DNA from 3 places in the Bacillus thuringiensis genome. Region 2 is predicted to be linked to each of the others. Evidence: riboswitches for the same ligand, from Rfam matches in the RefSeq annotation. Region 2 holds a riboswitch; each other region holds the start of a gene.

Region 1 (3,175 bases), 680 kb from region 2:
GAGAACGTTTTTTGAAAAAACTTTTTTGTTTAATCTTTATGCAGGTCTAGCCGCTTTTGTTTTTCGTTGTCTAGCTTTTCACGTCTAAGAATCTTCTGCACAAGAAGACAAAAAAGCGTTTTCTGTGCGAAAGAACTTTAGCCAAAAGGAATAAAAAGTTGGGCATTTCACTCCTTCACTTGAGGCGAAAAGAGCCTTGAGTGAAGGAGTTCGGGTACATTCTTGTTCTAAACGAGCCGCTTCCGCTTTTCATTGTCTAGCTCCACCTCCTAGCCCTTCATGTCTAAGAACCTTCCGCACGGGAAGAAAAAAAGCGTCTTCTGTACGGAAGAACCTTAGCCAACAGGGCTAAACAGTCGCTTCCGCTTTTCTTTTGCAAAAATAAACAGGAAACAACATGAAAATAACGAATATACTATATACTAAGTTCAAGGTTATATAGTATATGGTGATCGGGTGATGACATATGATTTATGTAGAAAAAGTCATTATTGTAGAAGGTACATCAGATAGAAGAAAGATTGAATCTATTATTCGTGAACCAGTGGAAATTGTTTGTACAAATGGTACAATTGGTTTGTCGAAAATGGATGAGCTCGTTGATCAGTTTTTTGATAAGGAAGTGTATGTGCTAGTGGATGCTGATGATGCTGGAGAAAAGTTAAGGAAACAATTTCGAAAAGAATTTCCGCAAGCCGAGCATATCTATATTGATCGCTCGTACCGAGAAGTGGCAACTGCGCCATCTACACACTTAGCAAATGTATTATGGGGAGCCGACATTGACGTTTATACAGAATATTTACGGTAAGGAATGATAGAAGTGATTGATTGGACAGGAGCCGAAGCTACAGCCCTAATAGAGAACGAAGAAAAAACAGTGTTATATGTATATACTCCAATGTGTGGAACATGCCAATTAGCAAAAAAGATGTTAACAGTCGTTGAGATGACAATTGAAGGCTTCAAAATTGGGATGTTAGATTTAAATTATGCTCCATATTTAGCGAAAGAGTATGGGATTGAAAGTGTACCTTGTTTACTTGTTTTTGAAAATGGGACACTGATGAAGAAGATATATGCATTTCATTCGGTTGAATATTTATATACGGAATTAAAGTAGGCGGCAAAATTTTTGCCGCCTCGACATATTTCTTGGGAAATATGTCGAGATGCAGGATGGATACAGTATTTGTCGAGCGAAAATAACAGGATTGCTCTTTAGTGAGAGGGAATGGTATGTAATAGAAAGTGATATGAAGGATGTGATTTAGGGTGAGATTATATTCTTTGCTTCAATCATTTGTAAATTACGCTAATGGTCAATATCATTTAGAACCGCTTTTAAGACGAGAGGAAAAAACTGTTAATTTCCGTTTTAGAGATGAAAGTTGTTCGTTACAAATTTCAAGAGATTATATAGAGCTGCTACATGAGGAAAGAGGAACGGAACAAATCATTTGCTTAGATGAAAAAGATATAGAGCAATTGGTGAATGGAAATGTACGATTGCAAATGTTAATGAACGATGGGCGTGTACAATATTCGGGAACGTACCGAACGATGTTATTAGTTGAATCAATGTTTCATATATGTAAACCGATGTCAGTAGGTGCTTAAAATTCTGAAGTTTCATTTTTTACGAAAATTTCTGTTGACATGGTAAGTGTATATTGATACAATTCAAGTCATAAAATATAGACAATTTCATAAATTTCAAATCAGACGAAAATTGAATCTGATTTCTCTTATCAAGAGAGGTGGAGGGACTGTGCCCTGTGAAGCCCGGCAACCGTCAACTTATGTTGAAATGGTGCCAATTCCTGCAAAGCGAATGCTTTGAGAGATGAGAGAGAGGGATAATGTTGTTATATACGCATATAAACCTTTCTGCTTCTCTAAAGCGGAAAGGTTTTTTTATTGTTTGAATGTGGAGGACATTCAAATAATAAAAGTAGTGATAGCGGTGGACTACACGCATCAAAAATAAAAAAATGCGGAGTCTATCTAAACAAAAAAGGGGTGAACATCATGATTCTATTAGAGAATGTAAGGAAAATATATAAGGCGAAAAGCGGTGATGTCACTGCTGTAGATAACGCCAATTTAAAAATAGAAAAAGGCGAAATATTTGGTGTTATCGGATATAGCGGCGCTGGGAAAAGTTCTTTAATCAGATTGTTTAATCAGTTAGAGAAACCGACTTCTGGCCAAATTACAATTGCGAATCGTGTTATATCAGCAATTACAGGAAGTGAACTTCGTAAGGCAAGGCAAGAAATCGGAATGATTTTTCAGCACTTTAACTTACTTTGGTCACGAACTGTACGTGAAAATATAGAGTTTCCACTTGAAATTGCAGGTGTTGATAAAACGAAGAGAAGAAAACGTGTTGATGAATTAATTCATCTTGTTGGATTAGAAGGAAGAGGAGACGCGTACCCATCTCAGCTGAGCGGGGGACAAAAACAACGCGTTGGGATTGCAAGAGCATTAGCTAACAACCCACAAGTACTTTTATGTGATGAAGCAACGTCGGCTCTTGATCCAGAAACGACAGATCAAATTTTGGATTTACTATTAGACATTAATAAGCGCCTTGGTTTAACAATTGTACTCATTACACATGAGATGCACGTAATTCGAAAGATTTGTAATCGAGTGGCGGTAATGGAGAGAGGAAAGATTGTAGAAACGGGTCCAGTACTTGATGTATTCCGTAATCCGAAGCAAGATATTACGAAACGATTTGTACAGCAGTTAACAGATTCTGAAGATACAAATGAAACGATTGAAAGTTTAATTGAAAAATATCCAGATGGAAAAGTGATTCGTTTGCAGTTTATCGGTGAGGCTGTAGAAAGACCGGTGCTTCAACGATTAATGCAACGTAGTGATATAGAAGTTAGCATTTTGCAAGGAAATATCGCACAAACGAATAACGGTTCTTACGGTAGTTTAGTTGTTCATTTAAATGGTGAGGAAACAGCGATCCAGCAAGCAATAGAAGGAATTCATCAAAATCAAGTAGAGCTGGAGGTGATTGCACATGGATAAGTTACTCGCAAATGTTGATTGGAATCAAATGTTAGAAGCAACTGGTGAAACGTTATATATGACGGCAATCGCAGCTCTTGCGACATTTGTTTTAGGACTAATTTTAGGATTGTTACTT
Region 2 (3,175 bases):
CGTTACCGATGGGTGTTGTTATTGCGCTTTGTGAAGTAGGAGCAGTATTATGTTATCTATTTATGGCCAGAAGAAGTGAGAAGCAGTTTGAACTGCAACAAAGACAAAATTTAGAGGCTTAACAAAAAAGAACTGATTCAAAGGGAATGTTTGAATCAGTTCTTTTTTTCATTTTTTTGAAATACCTCATACATATTATTCATGATCGTATCATATAAAACAGCAAGTTTATCCCACACCCAGCGATTACTATCGACTTCTTTTTCCCCGCAGTCGATAATATCGGTATGGTCCGTAATTTTATACGCTTTTTTAACGATAATAGGAGCAATCTTCGGTATACGTGGGATTTCTTTTAAGATATCTGCGAAGTTTCCAATGTAGACATGACCGATGATTTCGATTGTTAATGATTTATCCGATATATTTAGCACGGTATGAAATTGATTTGTATGTTGTTGTTTTAAATATTGAGCTAACTTAAATGGAGCATGCTTCTTCTTTAATACGCGGCGAAGGCTCTCTGTATTTTCGATATGAAGTGATTTTTCGCGAATAAGGACACGAATATCTTCTCCCATAAAAGGCATTGTGTTGTACATAGATGATTCTCCTTAAAAACTTACATATGTTTGCGTTATGCATATGTAAGTCTAGCATGGTTTGTTCTTTATGTGTGCTTACAGTTTTGTAAGGTGATGTAGTAAAGCATTGCAAAAGTTATTTGTATAAAGTGACGATACTGTGACAAACATGTTGGTATATATATTACGATGTCGTCTTAAGTGTAAAAAGTAGGGCGTTCTCGGTATAATAACAAGTGGAGATAAAAGAAACTATAATGAGTAATAGCTGTAGATAAAAGGAGAAGAAGAGATGAAGAAGGTTTTGGGTATTGCTGTAATGGGAAGTATGCTCCTTCTAGCAGGGTGTAATGGAAATAAAGATACGAAAGAAACGAAAGAAAAGGTAGAGCAATCTGCTGAACAAACAGAAGAGATGAAAGAATACCTTGCAGTACATGAAAAATACGATATAAAAATGAATAAAGAAATTAATAAAGCACTGCAGTTATTTGAAGTGGCAAAAGAAAAGGGCGGTAAGGAAATAACGAATGCTACATATAAAGAAGATGTGCAAAAGGTAACAACGAGCATGTTAGAAGATATTGATCATATACGTAAAGAAATTCGTGTGCCGAAGTCGAAAGAGCAAGAACATGAAGTATATGTTGGTTTCTTGAATGAATCGGAACAAGCGATGAAAAAATTACAGAAGTTAGCTAAAGAAGAAGATTCATCGTTGATTCGTGATATAGAAATTAATTTTGCAACAGCATCGACATACTATAAACGTTTTCAAGCAGAAACGAAAAAATAACCTTGCCTGTGCAAGGTTATTTTTTCTTCTTACCATCTCCGTCTGCATCCTCGGATACTAATATATTCTGTTCTTCGTGAAATTCGGAAATAGTTTGCCCGGTAATATTATCGAAAGGGGTATAAGAAAGAAGTGATACGTTTCTTTTTAATAAAGAGTTTATAGAAGCCGATGATGACAAGTATAACGATAGTTAAGGATAATCCTATAGTAGCAAGAAGTAAGGGATCCATCTTATAACTCCTTTAACATCATTTCTTGTTATGATAAGCCGAAAACTGTAATTTCGATAAAAGAATTAAAAACTGATTTTTCTAAATTTATCCAATTTGATTGACTTTTCAATTTTTCAGAATTATAATTCGAAATATACAATTTGAACCAAATAATAATATAGCAATTTACTTATCCAGAGAGGTAGAGGGACTGGCCCTATGACACCTCAGCAGCGGGTTCTGTAATAGGAACACCGTGCTAATTCCAGCAAGCAAGTCTTGAAAGATAAGTGATGGGCCTTTGTTTGTTAAGCCTTGATCTTATTTTTTAAGATCAAGGCTTTTTGTATTCTAAAAAGAGAAAAGGGAGTAATGGAAAAAGTACATTCATAAAACAAAGTAAATTCATGTGTTTAGGGGGTTATTGAAGTGTATGTAATTAAAAAATTATCGGTTATGGTGTTCACACTATGGGTTATTACGACAGTGACATTTCTAATTATGCATATTATTCCGGGAGATCCATTTTCATCAGATGCAAAAATCTTTCCTGAAGAAGTGATCCAAAACATGAGAGCGAAGTATCACCTTGATGAACCGTTATGGAATCAATATGTTGCTTATTTAGACGGTGTAGTTCATTTTGATTTTGGTGAATCTGTTCAATCAACCGGGCAAGGTGTATCAGAAATTATAACAACTGGCTTTGGTCCATCAGCAATTATTGGTCTACAAGCACTTGTTATTTCATTGTTGGTAGGAATTGCGGCAGGGACATTTGCTGCTCTATATCATGGGAGAGTAATTGACTATAGTGTGAGTTTGCTCGCAATTCTAGGTATTTCTATTCCAAGTTTTATTTTAGCACCACTATTTATACAAGTATTTGCTATCCAATTTGAGTTTTTACCAGTAGCCTCTTGGGGAACATTCGAACATACGGTATTGCCATCCTTTGCATTAGCGTTAGGGCCAATTGCAGTTATTACAAGGTTTGTTCGTTCTAATATGATCGAAGTACTGCAGAGTGATTATATTAAGCTAGCAAGAGCAAAAGGTATACCAATTAAGAAGATTATTATAAGACATGCTCTTCGAAATGCGATTGTTCCAGTACTTACATTTGTGGGACCGTTAATGGCTGGACTTTTAACAGGGACTTTCGTTATTGAAAAAATCTTTTCAATTCCTGGCCTAGGAAAATATTTCGTAGATAGTATTTTTAACCGAGACTATCCGGTGATTATGGGAACAACGATTTTCTATAGTGCATTATTAATTGCTTGTATTTTCATTACAGATATTATTCACCGCATTGTTGATCCGCGTATTCGTTCTATTACATAAGGAGGGGGGATATTTAAATGGGAGCTTATGAAATTAATGAACAGTTATTAACGAAAGAAGAGAAAAAAGAATTAACGATAAATAAAAATCAGCAAACGATTAGCAGAAAGAAAGAAGTGTTTCGTAAGTTTATATCGAATCCAATCGCAGTGTTAGGAACAGTGACGTTATTGCTAATTATTGTTTTCTCGCTTATTGGCGAAAGTTTAACTTCATTTACTGCGAGTGAACAA
Region 3 (3,175 bases), 2.4 Mb from region 2:
CTTTCGGAAGAGCACCTTCATATTTATAAGCAAATCCAGCTACGAAAATACGGTCAATAAAACCTTTTAAAATAGCTGGCATCCCCCACCACCATATCGGATATATAAAGAGAAGTGTATCTGCTTCTTCCACTAATTTTCTATACCGCGCTGTCTCTTCTTCATTTACTAAATCACGTCTTTTCTTCTCTTCATTGAATACAAGTACCGGATCAAATTGTTCCTTGTATAAATCAAGCAACGTAACCGAATGATTTGTTTCCTGTAGCCCTTTTTGCACATGCTCTAAAATTGCCCCGTTAAAACTTGAAGGATTAGGATGAGCGTATATAATCAGTACGTTCACTACAAAACAACTCCCTCTATCTTTAAAGTTACCCCTTCTTTAATAACTTCTCTACAATTTGTACGTTTTTCGAACTTTGCAACAGTCGATTTAATACAGTAAGTAACTCTTCTTTTTCTAAATCTTTTAGTTTCTCTTTAACTGCACTCTCACCAGCACCTTGAATATCATAAACAACTGCCGCCATATGTTTACAATAATTTTCATACGGACATTCGCAACTACTTTTTGAAAAATCTTCGAGATCGATAACTACTTCATAATTCCCTGCATTTCCAGTAACGAATGCAAACACTTTGTTATCTTGTATTTCAACATCTTCTATATGTCCATCTTCATAATATTCATATCCCTTATCTACAACGTACTTTGGGATCCATTTCGTTATATCTTTTAATAAGTAAGCGTACATAATTGTACCCCTTCCTTTAATTCCCTTTTGACTTCCAAAACCCTGCATGTTATTCTAAGAACTGTTAAATAGCAAGTCTATTTTACAAAACGACTGACACCTATTCGGCGAAGGTGTCTCTTTTCATTTGCAGCCGATACGAATTGCCTCTTTCAGGCACATTCAATTTTTGACACTACACACTCAACACCATTCCCTGTATCAGGCTGCTTTAGCAGTCTTTTACTCTACATACTCCGTTATTTTTAAAAAAAGAGAGCTTAGCTCCCTTTTCTCGCCTTATAAAATACCCCTTTTTCAGTATAGAGATATTCATCAGCTAATGTAATTTTCCCATCCAGTTTCAGTTCGTCTAATAGCCTTGATAAATAAAATTGATGTAACATTTTTTTCGTGAATTTTCCTTCATGATGCGAAACGATATGTTCTTGAATATCTAACAATGATATCGGCTTATCTTGCTCTATCATATATTCATAAACTGTACTACGCAGTTTTACGTATTTTTCGAGTGTCACAGTAATTCGCAACCCCTTTCTTCTTAATATAAATTTTCGTAATCGGTTTTTTTACAACAAAAAAACCTCTCCGATAAGAAGAAGTTACGTATATATCTTCGTCTTATCTCCCAGAACAAATATGTTCTGCTGGAATTAGCACCTGCATCGCGGTTGCTGGGTTTCATCGGGCCAGTCCCTCCACCTCTCTGGATAAGAAAATATTCACTTAAATCTTACTATACGTAATTTCACTTTAATTGTCAAACAAATATAATAAATATAACAAATTATATTTTCTTTCTTACTGTTCATACTACTCGTATATGAACAGCCAAGGAGGATTATAAAATGCATCAAAATGCTCGCGGATATGTACAAGATTCTTTTCAATCATTACAAGAAGCAAAACACTGTTTAGAAGAAGCACTTGAAACAGTTGAAAAAGATTTTAATCGTGCTCGTATTGAACAATCACTTTATGCTGTTGAACAAGCTATTCAACGTTGCGAGTACACCGTTCACATTTTAGAAAAAGATTAAAAACTTCCCATCTATCGATGGGAAGTTTTTTCAAATGGCATACTTCATAATTATTGCCGTTATGATTAAAAAATATACAGAATTAGCAATTTCTAAAATCCCTACTTTTATAATAGAGATTTTTTTGCCATACAACACAATTGCTCGAATGACACTTGGTATAAAAATAAGAGAACACCACGGATTAATCATAAATACAATTATAGTTAATACGATATGATATCCCCAAGATATAAGACGATACTTCGGATTATTTTTTTCACGAATCATCGTTTTCACATAAAACGTACTACCTAAAAAGTATAAGAATGAAATAAGCGCAATGAATAATGCTATATGATCGATTTGCTTCATTGAAAAATAATAACTAATTAACCCACCGATACAAAATACAATAATTGCACAAATATCATTTAATAGTGCTCTTTCATTTTTTTGACGAGCATAATACATATTTACTATAAATAATGGAATCATTACTATTACGAATAAAAGAATTCGCCACTCATATAATAAAGAAATCATCCCAAATAGGAACGCAATACTAAAATAAACAATTGCGGCGTGTAAAAGCTCTTTTTTTCGTCTTTGCTTTATGTACGTAAGAAATGGATATGTAGCTAAATAGATAAAAAACCATGCTATAAACAATGGAATATGATAAATAGTAGGTTTCCCAAGTATGACACTTAATAGAAAAGGTATAACAAGCATGGCCCATGCACCATGTTGCTTCGGAATAACTAACTTCATTAACTATACACCTCCCTCTTGAAAAGAGTTCTCACGTACTATTATACAAATAATTTTATATAATAGCGGGTGCATATTGAATCTATTTTTTGACAAAAAAATGCTCCTTACAATATGTAAGAAGCATGAAAGAGGCAAACGAATATGTAAGTCGCGACCCTACCTTATATGAGTATGCTTTTCTATGTCACGTTATGCTCATCTAATATACCGTATTTCTTTTTAAATCTTGTAAGAATCGTAATCCAAGACGTACTAAATAGTAGTAAGAAAATAACATTCGAAATCGCATGACTCAAATCAAAATAAAAACTTGCGATATAATACGAAATGACAGTCTCCCACGTTGCTTCTCGTATAAAACCGAGAAGACCCCAGAAATTCATAATCCAGCCAAATAAAAATCCAACGATTACTCCGTAAAGAAGTCTCCCCCATAGTTTTTTCATTAAAAATGTATTACGAAGTAAACCTGCTATAAAACCAATCATGCCCCACGAAAACATTTGCCACGGTGTCCACGGACCTTGTCCTAAAAAAATATTAGATACGATCGCTGCTGTGGCACCAATCATAAAACCAGTTTCACTTCCAAATACAATTGCAGAAACAATAATGACAAAA

Evidence for each region. A riboswitch is a leader RNA that binds a small molecule or an ion and turns the genes downstream of it on or off. The one in region 2 is predicted to bind S-adenosylmethionine.
Region 1: another riboswitch for S-adenosylmethionine. It lies ahead of AC241_RS24840 (methionine ABC transporter ATP-binding protein); the one in region 2 lies ahead of AC241_RS01055 (ABC transporter permease).
Region 3: another riboswitch for S-adenosylmethionine. It lies ahead of AC241_RS16080 (hypothetical protein); the one in region 2 lies ahead of AC241_RS01055 (ABC transporter permease).

The regions. Positions count from the first base shown of each region.
Region 1 is NZ_CP012099.1:4,789,141-4,792,315, reverse strand. Features, by position in the region: gene AC241_RS24855 (toprim domain-containing protein) at 467-811, shown strand; gene AC241_RS24850 (thioredoxin family protein) at 815-1,123, shown strand; gene AC241_RS24845 (hypothetical protein) at 1,276-1,620, shown strand; SAM riboswitch class I at 1,746-1,853, shown strand; gene AC241_RS24840 (methionine ABC transporter ATP-binding protein) at 2,032-3,057, shown strand; gene AC241_RS24835 (methionine ABC transporter permease) at 3,050-3,175, shown strand, end outside.
Region 2 is NZ_CP012099.1:179,870-183,044, forward strand. Features, by position in the region: gene AC241_RS01035 (multidrug effflux MFS transporter) at 1-122, shown strand, start outside; gene AC241_RS01040 (hypothetical protein) at 156-602, opposite strand; gene AC241_RS01045 (hypothetical protein) at 877-1,380, shown strand; partial or broken gene AC241_RS01050 (DUF3951 domain-containing protein) at 1,397-1,613, opposite strand; SAM riboswitch class I at 1,783-1,888, shown strand; gene AC241_RS01055 (ABC transporter permease) at 2,025-2,942, shown strand; gene AC241_RS01060 (ABC transporter permease) at 2,960-3,175, shown strand, end outside.
Region 3 is NZ_CP012099.1:3,119,531-3,122,705, forward strand. Features, by position in the region: gene AC241_RS16070 (NAD(P)H-dependent oxidoreductase) at 1-346, opposite strand, end outside; gene AC241_RS16075 (SWIM zinc finger family protein) at 375-758, opposite strand; gene AC241_RS16080 (hypothetical protein) at 1,019-1,276, opposite strand; SAM riboswitch class I at 1,377-1,475, opposite strand; gene AC241_RS16085 (hypothetical protein) at 1,607-1,798, shown strand; gene AC241_RS16090 (YwiC-like family protein) at 1,829-2,551, opposite strand; gene AC241_RS16095 (ECF transporter S component) at 2,734-3,175, opposite strand, start outside.